2 regions of the Luteipulveratus halotolerans genome follow, and region 2 is predicted to be linked to the other one. Evidence: riboswitches for the same ligand, from Rfam matches in the RefSeq annotation. Region 2 holds a riboswitch; the other holds the start of a gene.
What was found. Region 2 has a riboswitch for cobalamin ahead of cobN (cobaltochelatase subunit CobN). Riboswitches for the same ligand answer to the same signal wherever they lie in the genome.
Positions count from the first base shown of each region.

Region 1: it holds a riboswitch for cobalamin, as region 2 does, so the genes downstream of both, VV01_RS06155 (FecCD family ABC transporter permease) here and cobN (cobaltochelatase subunit CobN) in region 2, are expected to answer to the same signal.

Region 1 covers NZ_LAIR01000002.1:1,166,152-1,173,537, forward strand. Annotated here, with positions in the region: gene VV01_RS06125 (class I SAM-dependent methyltransferase) at 1-89, shown strand, start outside; gene VV01_RS06130 (sensor histidine kinase) at 95-1,282, shown strand; gene VV01_RS06135 (response regulator transcription factor) at 1,279-1,893, shown strand; gene VV01_RS06140 (alkaline phosphatase D family protein) at 1,961-3,502, shown strand; gene VV01_RS06145 (CAP domain-containing protein) at 3,590-4,405, shown strand; gene hflX (GTPase HflX) at 4,495-5,964, shown strand; cobalamin riboswitch at 5,980-6,159, shown strand; gene VV01_RS06155 (FecCD family ABC transporter permease) at 6,200-7,324, shown strand; gene VV01_RS06160 (ABC transporter ATP-binding protein) at 7,321-7,386, shown strand, end outside.
Region 2 covers NZ_LAIR01000002.1:564,420-571,805, forward strand. Annotated here, with positions in the region: gene VV01_RS03205 (hypothetical protein) at 1-510, opposite strand, end outside; gene cobF (precorrin-6A synthase (deacetylating)) at 586-1,353, opposite strand; gene cobN (cobaltochelatase subunit CobN) at 1,350-4,958, opposite strand; cobalamin riboswitch at 4,996-5,116, opposite strand; gene VV01_RS03220 (LysE family translocator) at 5,135-5,776, opposite strand; gene VV01_RS03225 (precorrin-3B synthase) at 5,829-6,674, shown strand; gene VV01_RS03230 (precorrin-8X methylmutase) at 6,675-7,337, shown strand; gene VV01_RS03235 (precorrin-2 C(20)-methyltransferase) at 7,334-7,386, shown strand, end outside.

The DNA of each region.
Region 1 (7,386 bases), 600 kb from region 2:
TCGCCGACGTCGACATCGAGCACTTCGTGCAGCCCGGTCCGCTCGGCACTCGTCTGCCGTTCATCGTCGGGCGTGCGTCGGTAGCGTGAGCGTCATGGACCGTACGCGCCGACCCTGGCGCGCCCTGCTCGACGACGACCCCGGCGCGACGCCGTTCGGTGAGCCCACCTGCCTGCCGCCCTGGCTGCTCGGCTGGGTCCGTCGCGGACCTGGGCCGTGGCCGGTCCTCCCGTGGCTGGTGATCCTGCTCATCGCGCCCGTGTCGCACGCCGTCGGCGACGGATCGGTCACCGAGCTGGCCGCCGTGGCAGGGGTGGCCGTCGCGTTCGTGGGACTCGTGCTGCCGCTCGGCACCGACCAGGTGCTGCGACGCCCGGTCGCGCTCGCGCTGGTCGCGGCCCAGATGTTGCTGGTCGGCACCGGTGCCGTCGTCTGGGGTGATGACTGGTACGCGGTGTTCGTCCTCGTCGCCATCAGTGCTGCCGTCGGCCTGCGCACCTCGGTCGCGCCGCTCATGATCATCGTCATCGGCACGCTGTCGTCCCTGACGATCGGGTTCGACACCGGCGCCTGGTCGACCGGCACGGTCATCTCGGTCAACTGCCTGCTCGCCGGCACAGCCACCTACTTCTTCTACTGGCTGCTCGCCGCGGTCGGTGAGCTGTCGCGCACGCAGGCGCAGCTCGCCGAGGCGGCGGTCACGCAGGAACGGCTGCGGTTCTCGCGCGACCTGCACGACGTGCTCGGGCACACCCTGTCGGTCATCGTCGTCAAGTCCGAGGCCGTACGCCGAATCGCGCGCCGCGACCCGGACGCCGCGGCGGCCCACGCCGGCGACATCGAGCAGATCGGCCGGTCCGCCCTGGCCGACGTGCGTGAGACGGTCGGCGGCTACCGGCGTACGACGCTCGCCGAGGAGATCGTCACGGCGCGAGTTGCGTTGAGCGCCGCCGGGATTCGCCCTGAGGTAGGCCCGGTACCCGACCGTCTCGACACCGACGTCGACCTCACGCTCGGCTGGGTCGTGCGCGAGGCCACGACCAACGTCGTACGCCACTCGGGCGCCCGCACCTGCCGGGTGGGCGTGACCGAGCGCGACGGTCGCATCAGGCTGGTCGTCGAGGACGACGGGCGGGGTGGCTCGCCGGCCACCGGCCACGGCCTCCAAGGGCTCCAGGAGCGCGTCGAGCAGATGGCCGGAACCCTTGAGATCGACGCATCCCCACCAGGATTCAGGCTCGTCGTCGAGCTGCCCGTCGAGCGTCAGCGGGCCGACGCATGAGTGAGCCGATCACGGTGCTGCTCGCCGAGGACCAGGCGATGATGCGCGGCGCGCTGTCGTTGCTGCTCGGCCTCGAGGACGACATCGAGGTCGTCGCCGAGGTCGGGCGCGGCGACGAGATCGTGCCGACCGCCGTGGAGCACCGGGCGACCATCGCCGTGCTCGACATCGAGATGCCCGGTCGCAGCGGGCTCGACGCGGCGGCCGACCTCGCCCAGCAGGTGCCGGAGTGCAAGGTCGTGATCGTCACGACGTTCGGACGCCCCGGCTACCTGCGTCAGGCGATGGATGCCGGCGTGCGCGGCTTCCTGGTCAAGGACCGGCCGGTCGAGGACCTCGCCGACGCGATCCGACGGGTGCACACCGGTGAGGTCGTCGTCGACCCTGACCTCGCCGCAGCCGCTCTGCGCGCGGGGCCCAACCCGCTGACCGAACGCGAACGTGACGTGCTCGCCGAGGCCCGCGACGGGCGTACGGTCGCCGACATCGCCGGATCGCTCTTCCTGTCCGAGAGCACCGTGCGCAACTACCTGTCGGCCGCGATCGCCAAGACCGGCACCCGCAACCGCATCGAGGCGGCGCACGCCGCGCGCGAGCACGGCTGGATCTGACCGACGTTCACCCGCTCGTCACGGACGGCACCCCGGGCGGCCACCACGACCCGGTTGCATGCGACGCATGGCCGATCTGACGCGCAGGACCTTGCTCGGAGGCGCCCTCGCCGGCGCCGGTGCTCTCACGCTCGGCGGGAGCCGTGTCGCCGCTGCGCCGTTGGTCGTCACCGGGCGCCCGAACCTCACCTCCGGTGTGATGTCCGGCGACGTCACCACCAACGGCGGGGTCGTGTGGGCGCGGGCCGACCGCGTCGGCCGGCTGGTGGCTGAGGTCGGACGCGGGCGCTCGCGTCAGGTGATCCGCGGCCCGTGGGCGACCCCGGACACCGACCACACCGCCAAGATCACGCTGCACGGCCTGCGTCCGGGCACGGACTACGACGTCCGCCTCACCTTCGAGGGGCGCGACGGCCACCTGGGCGAGTCGGGCATCGCGCATCTGCGCACCGCGCCGATGAAGGGCGCTCAGAGCTTCGTGTGGACCGGTGACACCGCGGGCCAGGGCTGGGGCATCAACCCCGACCTGGGCGGCATGACCGGCTACCGCACGATGCACGCGCTGCGGCCGGACTTCATGATCCACTCCGGCGACACGATCTACGCCGACAACCCGATCACCGAGTCGGTCACCGAGCCCGACGGTCAGGTCTGGCGCAACCTGGTCATCCCCGAGGTCGCCGAGGTCGCGCAGACACTCGGGCAGTACCGCGGACGGCACCGCTACAACATGCTCGACACCAACATCCGCGCGATGTACGCCGACGTGCCGCTCCTCGCCCAGTGGGACGACCACGAGACGCTCAACAACTGGTACCCGGGCGAGGTCCTCACCGACGAGCGCTACACCGAGCGTCGCGTCGACGTGCTCGCCGCGCGGGCCAAGCAGGCCTGGCGCGAGTGGCAGCCGATCGGTGACGACGACGCGCGCGGCCGGCGTACGACCGATGGCCGCAACCGCATCTACCGCAAGGTGACGCGCGGCCGCCACCTCGACGTGATGTGCCTGGACATGCGCACGTTCAAGAGCCCGAACACCTCCGGGCTCGAGACCCATCGCACCGCGATCCTCGGCCACGAGCAGACCGAGTGGCTGATCCGTGAGCTGCGTCGTTCGCGGGCGACCTGGAAGGTCATCGCGGCCGATCTGCCGCTCGGCATCATCGTCCCGGACGGGCCGGTCGACCAGGAGAGCGTCGCCAACCGTGACCCGGGCACGCCACTCGGCCGCGAGCTGGAGATCGCCTACCTGCTGCAGCAGATCAAGCGCCACGACATCCGCAACGTCGTCTGGGTGACGGCCGACGTGCACTACTGCGCTGCGCACCACTACGACCCGTCGCGGGCGGCCTTCACCGACTTCACCCCCTTCTGGGAGCTCGTGGCCGGACCGATCTCGGCCGGGGCGTTCGCGCCCAGCCCGATGGACGCGACGTTCGGTCCGGAGGTCGTCTTCGCCAAGGGGGCGTCGTACGCCAACCAGTCGCCCCGCACCGGCAAGGCGCACTTCTTCGGGCACGTGCAGATCGACGACGCCGGCCTGCTGACCGCCAGCCTGCGTGACGCAACAGGCGCGGTGCTCTGGTCCAAGGACCTCTCGCCGCAGTGATGATCGCCTGGCCCGTTCGGCCGCGCAGGCGGTGATCGGCCGCTAGCGTGATCGGCTGACCACCGAGCGAGGGCGCGGGCGTACCTGATGCGACCACGACGGGACGCGCACGGGCGATCAGGTGCTGCGCCGCTGCTGGCCGCCGCGGTCGTGCTCGTGCTGGGCGCGGCCGGTGGCTTCGTGCTGTGGGGCGGCCTCGATGGACGCAGGGCGAGCTCGCAGATGCATACCGGGCTCGACCATCTGCCGCCGGCCACGGCCAGTCCGTCGCGCACCGACTCGGCCACGACCTCGCCGGCGACTCCGATCACCGCCACGCCGACCGTCGTGACGGTCACTGCGACGCCGCCGCCGATCCCGGTCGCCGAGCGGGCCGAGCCCGTGACGGCGACCCCGAGCTCCCGATCATCGCGTTCCTCGACGGCGCGCGAGACTCGCAGCACGACTCCGAGCCCCTCGACCAGCTCGAGCAGCTCGAGCCGGACCAGCGACGAGCCAGCGCCCGGTCGTGACGTGCGCGCCGAGGTCGTGCGCCTCACCAACGCCGAGCGGGCGAAGGCCGGGTGCGGCCCCGTGCGCACCGACCAGGCACTGCGTCGGGCTGCCGACGGTCACGCGTCCGACATGGTGCGTCACCGGTCGTTCTCGCACACCGGCTCCGACGGGTCGACCGCGTTCCAGCGCATGCGCCGCGCGGGATACGACGGGTTCGCAGCGGCCGAGAACATCGCCGCCGGTCAGGCCTCACCAGCGGCCGTGATGCGCTCGTGGATGTCCAGCGCGGGTCATCGCGCCAACATCCTCAACTGCTCGTTCAACCGCATCGGGGTGGGGTACGACGGGGGCTCGGTCGGCGACGGCTACGGCGACGGCGCCTGGGTCCAGGACTTCGGGATCTCCTGATCCCACGGCGTCCGCACGGGGCCCGTCGGCGTGCTGCTCGGCATAATCGGATCGCCCACAGCGTTCTCTCATGCGACTCTAGGGAGAACATGACTGCACACGATCACCTGCTCAGCACCCGCGCCGAAGCCCTGTCCGAGGCCGATGACCTCGACCCTCGCTACGACGAGTCCGGCTTCATCGTCGACGACTTCGACGGCGAGCAGCTCGACCGTCAGGAGCGCGCAGCCCTGCGCCGCGTCGAGGGCCTGTCCACCGAGCTCGAGGACGTCACCGAGGTCGAGTACCGCCAGCTGCGCCTCGAGCGCGTCGTGCTCGCGGGCGTCTGGACCGACGGCACCGCCGAGGACGCCGAGAACTCCCTGCGCGAGCTGTCCGCGCTCGCCGAGACGGCCGGCTCGACCGTGCTGGCCGGGGTGCTGCAGCGTCGCCACAAGCCCGACCCCGGCACCTGGATGGGTGCGGGCAAGGCCCAGGAGCTGCGCGACATCGTCATCGACGAGGGCGCCGACACCGTCATCGCCGACACCGAGCTCGCGCCCAGCCAGCGGCGCGCCCTCGAGGACGTCGTCAAGGTCAAGGTCATCGACCGCACCGCGCTGATCCTGGACATCTTTGCCCAGCACGCCAAGTCCAAGGAGGGCAAGGCGCAGGTCGAGCTCGCCCAGCTGAGCTATCTGCTGCCGCGCCTGCGTGGTTGGGGTGAGTCGATGTCCCGGCAGGCCGGTGGCCAGGCGGCCGGCGGTCAGGGCATGGGTTCGCGCGGTCCTGGTGAGACCAAGATCGAGCTCGACCGGCGGCGCATCAACAGCCGGATGGCCAAGCTGCGCAAGGAGATCGCGCAGATGAAGACCTCGCGCGACACCAAGCGGCACAGCCGCAAGGCGCACCACGTGCCGAGCGTCGCGATCGCGGGCTACACCAACGCCGGCAAGTCCTCGCTGCTCAACCGTCTCACCGGCGCGGGCGTGCTCGTCCAGAACCAGCTGTTCGCCACCCTCGACCCGACCGTGCGTCGCGCCGAGACCGAGGACGGCCGCCTCTACACGCTGGCCGACACCGTCGGGTTCGTCGCCAACCTGCCGCACCAGCTCGTCGAGGCGTTCCGCTCGACGCTGGAGGAGGTCTCAGAGTCCGACCTGGTGCTGCACGTGGTCGACGGCAGCCACCCCGACCCCGAGGCCCAGATCAGCGCCGTGCGTGAGGTGCTCGCCGAGGTCGGCGGCGACGCGGTCAAGGAGGTCATCGTCGTCAACAAGGCCGACCTGGCCGAGCCGCACGTCGTCGATCGCATCCTGCGCGCCGAGAAGCACAGCATCGCGGTCTCGGCCCGCACCGGCGACGGCATCGACGAGCTGCGTGCGCTGGTCGCCCGTGAGCTGCCACGACCCGACATCCGCGTCGACGTGCTCCTGCCGTACGACCGTGGTGACCTGCTCAGCCGCCTGCACGACGAGGCCGAGATCCTCAGCACCGAGCACCAGGGCGACGGCACGCGCGTCCACGCCAAGGTGACGCCGACGCTGCAGGCCGAGCTCGCGTCGTACGCCGTCTCGTGAGCCGGTCGCCGGTGATAGCGTTCCCGGCGAGCTGGTCGTACCACGAACGGTGCCAGGGAATCCGGTGAGACTCCGGAGCTGACGCGCAGCGGTGTGGGTGACGGGCGGAGCACAACGCCACTGGACGAGAGTCCGGGAAGGCGCTCCGTCTGAGTGATCCCGAGTCCGAAGACCTGCCGGCTCATGTCATCGACCACGAGCCTCGCGATCGGGCTCCGGATGAAAGAGCCGTTGCGTGCCCGACCTCGTGTCGGCGCCTGGGCGCGTCGTCGACGCACTCGGTCGCCCTCGTCCTGAACTGCGACCGCCTGTGCCCGCGCCGGAGCGTGAGCGTCGTCGGCCCCGGATGCTGGCCGTGCTCGGCGTCCTGCTGGTGCTCTGCGCTGCCGGTGCCTGCGCGTCGCTCGCACTCGGCTCGGAGCCGATCGCCGCGAGTGCGGTGTGGGACGTGCTCGCCCACCGCCTGCGACTGAGCCCCGGCCCGGACCCGACGGTCGACCTCATCGTGGTCGAGCTGCGGGCGCCGCGCGCGGCGCAGGCTCTGGTGGTCGGCGCCGGCCTCGGCGTCGCGGGCACAGCGGTGCAGGCCCTCGTCCGCAACCCCCTCGCGGACCCGTACCTGCTCGGGGTGTCCTCCGGCGCGAGTGTCGGCGCGACGGCCGTGATCACCACCGGCGCGCTGGCCGCGCTCGGCACGTGGGCCCTCTCCGCCGGCGCGCTGCTCGGTGCGCTCGCTGCCACGGCACTCGTCTTCGGGATCGCGAGCGCCCAGGGCGGGCTCACCCCGCTGCGCCTGGTCCTCACGGGCGTGGTCATGTCGTCGGCGTTCTCCTCGGTCGCGAGCTTCCTGGTGATGCGCAGCGACGACCGGGGCGCCCAGTCGGTCCTGTTCTGGCTGCTGGGGAGCCTCTCCGGTACGACGTGGGCGCAGGTCTGGCTGCCCGCGGTCGCTGTCGTCGCGACGACAGCACTGCTGCTCGCGTCGTCCTGGATCGACGCGCTGACCACCGGTGAGGACGGTGCCCGCGCGGTCGGCGTACCCGTCGACGGCCTCCGTCGGGCCCTGTTCGTCCTGTCCTCGGCGCTCGTCGGCGTACTCGTCGCGGTGTCGGGGAGCATCGGCTTCGTCGGGCTGGTGCTGCCGCACCTCGGGCGCCTGGTGGTGGGCGCCCGCCATCGGGTGCTGCTGCCGGTGGCCGCGCTCGGTGGAGCGGCGTTCCTCATCTGGGTCGATGTGCTCTCGCGGGTGGTCGTGCGTCCGGTCGAGCTGCCCCTCAGCGTCGTGACCGGTCTGGTGGGCGCGCCGGTCTTCCTCCTGCTCCTCGGGCGGCGCCGCTACAGCTACGGATCCGCGGTATGAGCGCCGGCGCCCTGTGCACCCGTGACCTGTCGTGCGCCGTCGGGGGTCGCACAGTCCTTTCC
Region 2 (7,386 bases):
GCGGGTGATCTTCAGCTCATGGGCCGTGCCGCCGACCGCCATGTTGTCCTTGACGGTCTTGAGCTCCTTGCCGGACGCGTCGAGCAGGACGTACTCCAGCTTGACCAGGCCGCGCGCGCTCGAGTTCACGTCGAGGACGGCGTAGAACGTGCCGTACTGCCCCTGAGCCTTGGAGTAGCCGCCGAGCTTCTTGATCGTGATGTCCGTGACCGGGCCGGCCGGGATGGCCGAGGCCTCGGCGTCCAGGCCGCTCTTGTCGCTGGCGTCCTCACGAGAGGAGCGCGGGGCCGCGGTCGCTGAGCCACCGTCCGTGGTCGACTCGGGCGAGGCGGCCGGCGAGCTGGTCTCGGGGGAGGTGGGCTGCTCAGTGCTGGGCGCCTGCGTCGCCGAGGACGTCGCGGTCGGGTCGGCAGCGGGAGGTGCGTCCATCTCCTCGTTGCACGCCGTCATGCTGAGCGCGGCGGCCAGGGCGATGGCGGGCAGGGCGATGGCACGTCGGTGGGTACGCATGGTGGTGATCCTTCGTGGTGAGTGTGGTGATTCGCAATCGCACACTCCGACGGGAGGCGCGCCCGGATCGGTTCCCTACTGCAAATATCGACGCAGGAGGTAGACGTCCATGACCCAGCCGGCGGCCCGGCGTACGACGTCTCGCTCGGCCTCGACGGCGGGCGCGAGCTCGCGCAGGTCGCCGTGCAGGAGCGACTCGTGCTCGGTGCCGAGATTGGCGCCCCACCAGATGCGCCAGTCACCCTCGAGCTCGCCGGCGTCGAGGGAGCGGTTGAGCATGACAACGATGTTGTCGGCGCCGTGTGCGACCTCGTCGGCGAGGCGTCGTCCCGTGGTGACCGTGATCGAGGCGCCGATCTCGTTGAGCACCAACCGATGTCGAGCGGCGAGCAGCTGGACCGCGCTGATGCCGGGCAGCACCTCGACGTCGAGCGTGAGGCCGGTCGCGGCGACACGGTCGAGGATGCGCAGGGTCGAGTCGTAGAACGCCGGGTCGCCCCAGACGAGGAAGCCGACGCGCCGATCGCCATACGGCTCAAGGGCTTTCGCGTACGCCGCCGCGCGGGCAGCGTGCCAGACCTCGACCGCGTCCTCGTACGACGCCTGGTCGCCGACGTGGTCGGCGCGCCGCTCGCGAGGCGGGTCGTGCACGACCACGGTCTCGACACCAGGAGCGTGCTCGGCGAGCATCCGTTCGCGCACGTGCACGAGCGGGTCGTCACCCCTGCGCTTGTCGGTGAGCACGATCGCGTCGAGCCTGCGGATCGCTGAGATCGCCTGCAGCGTCAGGTGATCCGGGCTGCCGCAGCCGATGCCGATGACGCTGACGTGCACCGTGCTCATCGTTGGTCACGGTCTTCGAGGTCGCCCTCGAGCTCGAGGTAGACCTGCTGCAGAGCCTCCAGCGTGCCCGGCTCGGGCTCGGCCCACATCTGTCGCTCGTGGGCCTCGTGCAGGCGCTCGACGATGCCGCGCAGCGCCCACGGGTTGGCCTCACGCATGAACTGCTGATTGGTCTCGTCGAGGGCATACGTCTGGGCGAGGGTCTCGTACATGTGGTCGGTGACGACACCCGTGGTGGCGTCGTAGCCGAACAGGTAGTCGACCGTCGCTGCGAGCTCGAACGCCCCCTTGTAGCCGTGCCGCTGCATCGCGGAGATCCAGCGCGGGTTGACCACACGAGAGCGGAAGACGCGCGAGGTCTCCTGGTCGAGCGATCGCGTACGGACCACGTCGGGCGAGGTCGAGTCGCCGATGTACGCGGCGGGCTCGGCGCCCGTCAGCGCGCGCACCGTCGCGACCATGCCGCCGTGGTACTGGAAGTAGTCGTCGGAATCGGCGATGTCGTGCTCGCGGGTGTCGGTGTTCTTGGCGGCCACGGCGATGCGCTTGTACGAGGTGCGCATGTCGTCCTGAGCCGGTACGCCGTCGAGGCCGCGGCCGTAGGCGTAGCCGCCCCAGGTGGTGTAGACCTCGGCGAGGTCCTTGTCGTCCCGCCACGACCCGGCCTCGATCAGGGGCAGGATGCCCGCGCCGTACGCACCGGGCTTGGAGCCGAAAATCCTTGTGGTCGAACGCCGTTCGTCGCCGTGCTCGGCGAGGTCGGCCTGGGCGTGGGCTCGCACGAAGTTCTGGTCGAGCGGCTCATCGAGGGCCGCGACGAGCTGCACGGCGTCGTCGAGCATCGCGACGACGTGGGGGAAGGCGTCACGGAAGAAGCCCGAGATGCGTACGGTCACGTCGATGCGCGGCCGGCCGAGCTCGTCGAGCGGGACGACCTGGAGGTCGGTGACGCGGCGCGACTCCTCGTTCCAGACGGGCCGAACTCCCATGAGCGCCAGCACTTCTGCGATGTCGTCACCAGAGGTGCGCATGGCCGAGGTGCCCCAGACGGACAGCCCGACCGAGCGCGGGTAGTCGCCCGTGTCAGCGACATAACGCTCGATCAACGAAGAGGCGAGCTGCTGGCCGGTCTCGAACGCGAGCCGGCTCGGCACGGCCTTGGGGTCGACGGTGTAGAAGTTGCGACCGGTCGGCAGCACGTTGACCAGGCCGCGTAGGGGAGAGCCGGACGGACCGGCCGGGATGTAGCCGCCGTCGAGAGCGTGCAGGACGTTGGTCAGCTCGTCGGTCGTGCGGGCGAGCCGCGGGACGACCTCGGTGGCTGCGAACTCCAGCACCCGGCGTACGTCGGGATCTGCGGAGGGTGCGTGCTCGGCGACGACCGTCGCCGCTGCCGAGGGCGACCAGTCGGCGTCCTCCATCGCCTGCACGAGCGTGCGCGCGTGCTGCTCGACCGCGTCGACCGTGCGTGCGTCGGCGCCGCCTTCCTTGAGCCCCAACGCAGTTCGCAGACCGGGCAGGGCACCTGCCTGGCCGGACCACACCTGCGAGGCGCGCAGGATCGACAGCACCAAGTTCACCCGCGCCTCACCCGTGGGCGACTGCCCGAGGACGTGCAGGCCGTCGCGGATCTGGGCGTCCTTGACCTCGCACAGCCACCCGTCGACGTGCAGCAGGAAGTCGTCGAACTCCGCATCGTGGGGTCGGTCGTCGAGACCGAGGTCGTGGTCCATCTTGGCCGCCTGGATGAGCGTCCAGATCTGCGCGCGGATCGCGGGCAGCTTGGCGGGGTCCATCGCGGCGATGTTGGCGTGCTCGTCGAGCAGCTGCTCCAGGCGGGCGATGTCGCCGTACGACTCGGCCCTCGCCATCGGGGGGATGAGGTGGTCGACGATGGTGGCGTGCGCGCGGCGCTTGGCCTGCGCGCCCTCACCGGGGTCGTTGATCAGGAACGGGTAGATCAGCGGCATCGAGCCGATTGCGGCGTCGGTCGCGCACGAGGCGGACAGCGCGGCGTTCTTGCCGGGCAGCCACTCCATCGAGCCGTGCTTGCCGAGGTGAACGACCGCGTGAGCGCCGAAATCCCTTTCGAGCCAACGGTATGCGGCGAGGTAGTGGTGCGACGGCGGCATGTCGGGGTCGTGATAGATCGCGACGGGGTTCTCGCCGAAGCCGCGGGGCGGCTGGATCATGATGACGACGTTGCCGGCCTGGAGCGTGGCCAGGACGATCTCGCCGGCGTCGTTGACGAACAGCTCGCCGGGTGCCTCGCCCCACGTCTCGCGCATCGCGTCGGTGAGGTCGGTGGGCAGGTCGGCGGTCCACGCGCGGTAGGCGTCGGCGCTGATGCGCACGGTGCTCTCGGTGAGCTGCGCCTGGGTGAGCCACTCCTCGTCCTGGCCGCCCGCGTCGATCATCGCGTGGATGAGCGCGTTGCCGGCCTCGGTGTCGTCGTCGAGCTCGAGGCCCGGGATGTCGCCGGGCGACCCGAGGTCGTACCCCGCCTCGCGCATCGCACGCAGCAGCCGGATCGTGGTGACGGGGGTGTCGAGGCCGACGGCGTTGCCGATGCGGCTGTGCTTGGTCGGGTAGGCCGACAGCATCAGCGCGACCTTGCGGTCGGCCGGAGCGACGTGGCGCAGGCGCGCGTGCCAGACCGCGATCCCCGCGAGACGGCGGCAGCGCTCGGGGTCGGTGACGTAGCCGGGCAGGCCGTCCTCGTCGATCTCCTTGAACGAGAACGGCACCGTGATGATGCGGCCGTCGAACTCGGGGATCGCGACCTGGTTGGCGGAGTCGAGGGGCGAGACGCCGTCGTCGGAGCCGGCCCAGTCCTCGCGCGACCAGGTGAGGCACAGCCCTTGCAGGATCGGGATGTCGAGCGCGGCCATCGCGGTGACGTCCCAGGCCTCGTCGTCCTCGCCGGCGCTCACGGTCGCGGGCTTGCTGCCACCGGCCGCGAGCACCGTGACGATCAGGGCGTCGAGCGTGCCGAACGCCTCGATGAGGTCATCGGGGGCGCTGCGCAGCGATGACGAGAAGATCGGCAGCCCGACGGCCTCGCCCGTGGCGTCGATCGAGTCGGCCAGGTCGTGGACGAACTGGGCGTTGCCGCTGCTCTCGTGAGCCCGGTAGAAGAGGATGCCGATGCGCGGCAGGTCGCGGTCGGCGGTCGGCCGGTCGAGCCAGCCCCAGGTCGGCATCGCCGCGGGGGGCTCGAAGCCCTCACCGGTGATCAGCACCGTGTCGGACAGGAACGCGTGCAGCTGCGCGAGGTTGGCCGGACCGCCGTGCGCGAGGTAGGTGTGCGCCTGCGCTGCGATGCCCACCGGCACCGTCGACAGCGCCATCAGCTCGGCGTCGGGCAGCTGTTCGCCACCCAGCACGACGGTCGGCGTGCCGGAGGCGGTGATCGCATCGAGGCCGTCCTGCCAGGTCCGGGCTGTGCCGAGGATGCGGACGAGCACCAGGTCGACGTCGGCGAGACGGTCGGGGAGAGTCTCCACCGGCGTACGGGACGGGTTGCCGAGGTCGTACGCCGCACCGCTCGCGCGCGCGGACAGCAGGTCGGTGTCGGACGTGGACAGCAGCAGGATGCGAGTCATCGCCGGTGAGCTCCTTCGCGGGGTTCGCGCCCCGTAGTGATGGGAGGCCCTCGCGGCCAGTGTCTGGCTGGTCGGCGCTGGTGAGCGCCGGCATCACAGTGGCGGAACCGCCCCGGAGTCGCACCGGGTTCCTGAAGTCCGCGAGGACGTGCGCGCTCAGGCTACCCCGCGGCCGGTCAGGCCTTGGCGGGTGACTGGCTGAGCGCGAGGTGCACGGCGAACCCACCGAGCACGGTGCCCGACACCCAGCGCTGGACCTGCATCGCCCGCGGTCGCCGCTTCAACCAGCCGGACAGGCGGGCGGCACCGAGAACGATCAGGCCGTTGACCGTCAGGGCGATGGCGATCTGGACGAGCCCGAGCTGCAGCAGCTGTCCCCACGCAGGGCCGGCGCTGCGGTCGACGAACTGCGGGAGCAGCGCGGCGTACATCAGCGCGATCTTGGGGTTGAGCAGGTTGGTGAACCAGCCCATCGCGAACAGCCGGGCGCGGCTGTGGCGCTCGACCGCCTGCACCTCGAACGCCGACCGGCCGCCCGGCCGCAGCATCGTCCACGCGAGATACGCGAGGTAGCAGGCACCCGCGACCTTGACCACGTCGTACGCCAGCGGGACGTGCAGGAACAGGGCCGACAGACCGGCGACGGTGGCCGCGAGGTAGCACCCGAAGCCGGCCGCGACGCCACCGAGCGAGACCAGTCCGGCGCCGCGGCCCTGGCTGATCGTGCGGGAGACCAGGTAGATCATGTTGGGCCCGGGCGTCAGGACCATGCCGAGAGCGATGAGTGCGACACCGGCGCAGGCAGCGAGCGAGACCATGCGACCCATCATCGCCGATGGCGCCGACAGATCTCGTGCGAGCATGTGCGCCGTGACGCGCACCCGCTCCGACCGCTGCCCCGGGATCACCCGGCCCTGGCGAGCCGACGACGGCGACCTGCTGCGCGTACGCCTGCCCGGTGGTCGCGTGAGCGCCGCGGCACTCGCGGCGCTCGCCGATGTGGCCGACCAGCTCGGGGACGGCGACCTGCACCTCACGTCACGGGCCAACGTGCAGATCCGCGGCGTGACCGGCGCATCCGCCGCCGCCGACCGACTGGCCGCGGCGGGGCTGCTCCCGCGACGCTCCCACGACCTCGTCCGCAACATCGTCTGTACGCCGCTCACCGGGCTCACGGGTGGTCGCGCCGATCTGCGCCCGGTGCTCGCCGACCTCGACGCAGCCCTGCTGGCGGACGACACGCTCGCCGCGCTGCCCGGCAAGTTCCTGCTCCTGCTCGACGACGGCCGCGGTGACGTCGCCGGCTCGTCGTACGACGTCGGCGCGATCGCGCTCGACGCGAGCCGGGCGCTCCTCCTGGTCGACGGAGCGGCGCACCGCGAGGTGCCGCTCGCCGACGTCGTGCCCGCGCTGCTCGACCTCGCGCACCGCTTCCTCGCCGTGCGCGGTGACGGGCCGACGGCCGCGTGGCACGTCCGTGAGCTGGCGACCGAGCTCGTACCCGTGACGCCGTGGACACCGCCTTCGGGAGAGCGACCTGCGTACGGTGCGATCCGCCAGGACAACGGCCGTTGGTCTGCGCACCATGCCGCGCCCGACGGTGTGATCAAGAGTGAGATCGCGCGCGAGATTGCTTCTGCTGCAACCGAACTCGTCGTCACGCCCTGGCGAGGCGTCATCGCCGTCAACCTGCCCGACCGCCCGAAGGATGCCTGAGTGAAGCCGCCTACCCGCCGCTACGAGTACGAGACCGACGGGGCTGCGATCTATCGCCAGTCGTTCGCGACGATCCGCGCGGAGTCCGACAGCTCGCACCTGCCGGCAGACGCCGAGAAGGTCGCCGTGCGCATGGTCCACGCATGCGGCCAGACCGACCTCACGCACGACCTGCGGATCACCGACGACTTCATGACCGCGACACGGGCGGCGTTGCAGGCCGGCGCCCCGATCCTGACCGACGCGCACATGGTGGCCTCCGGCGTCACGCGTCCCCGGCTGCCGCGCGACAACGACGTGCTCTGCCTGCTGCGAGACGAGCGAGTTTCGTTGCTGGCCAAGGAGTTCGGGACGACACGGTCGGCGGCGGCCGTGTCGCTGTGGGGTGACCGGCTCGACGGCGCGGTGGTCGCCATCGGCAACGCGCCGACCGCGCTGTTCCACCTGCTCGAGCTCATGGCTGACGGCGGTCCGCGCCCGGCGGCGGTGGTCGGCGTACCTGTCGGGTTCATCGGTGCGGCCGAGTCCAAGGACGCGTTGGCGGCGTACGAGCCGCGCGTGCCGCACCTCGTCGTCCGCGGTCGGCGCGGCGGGTCGGCCATGGCCGTCGCCGCGCTCAACGCTCTCGCCCAGGACGACGAGATCGGGGCGAGCGTCCGATGAGTGAGGGTGGAGTGCTGTACGGCGTCGGCGTCGGTCCAGGAGACCCGGA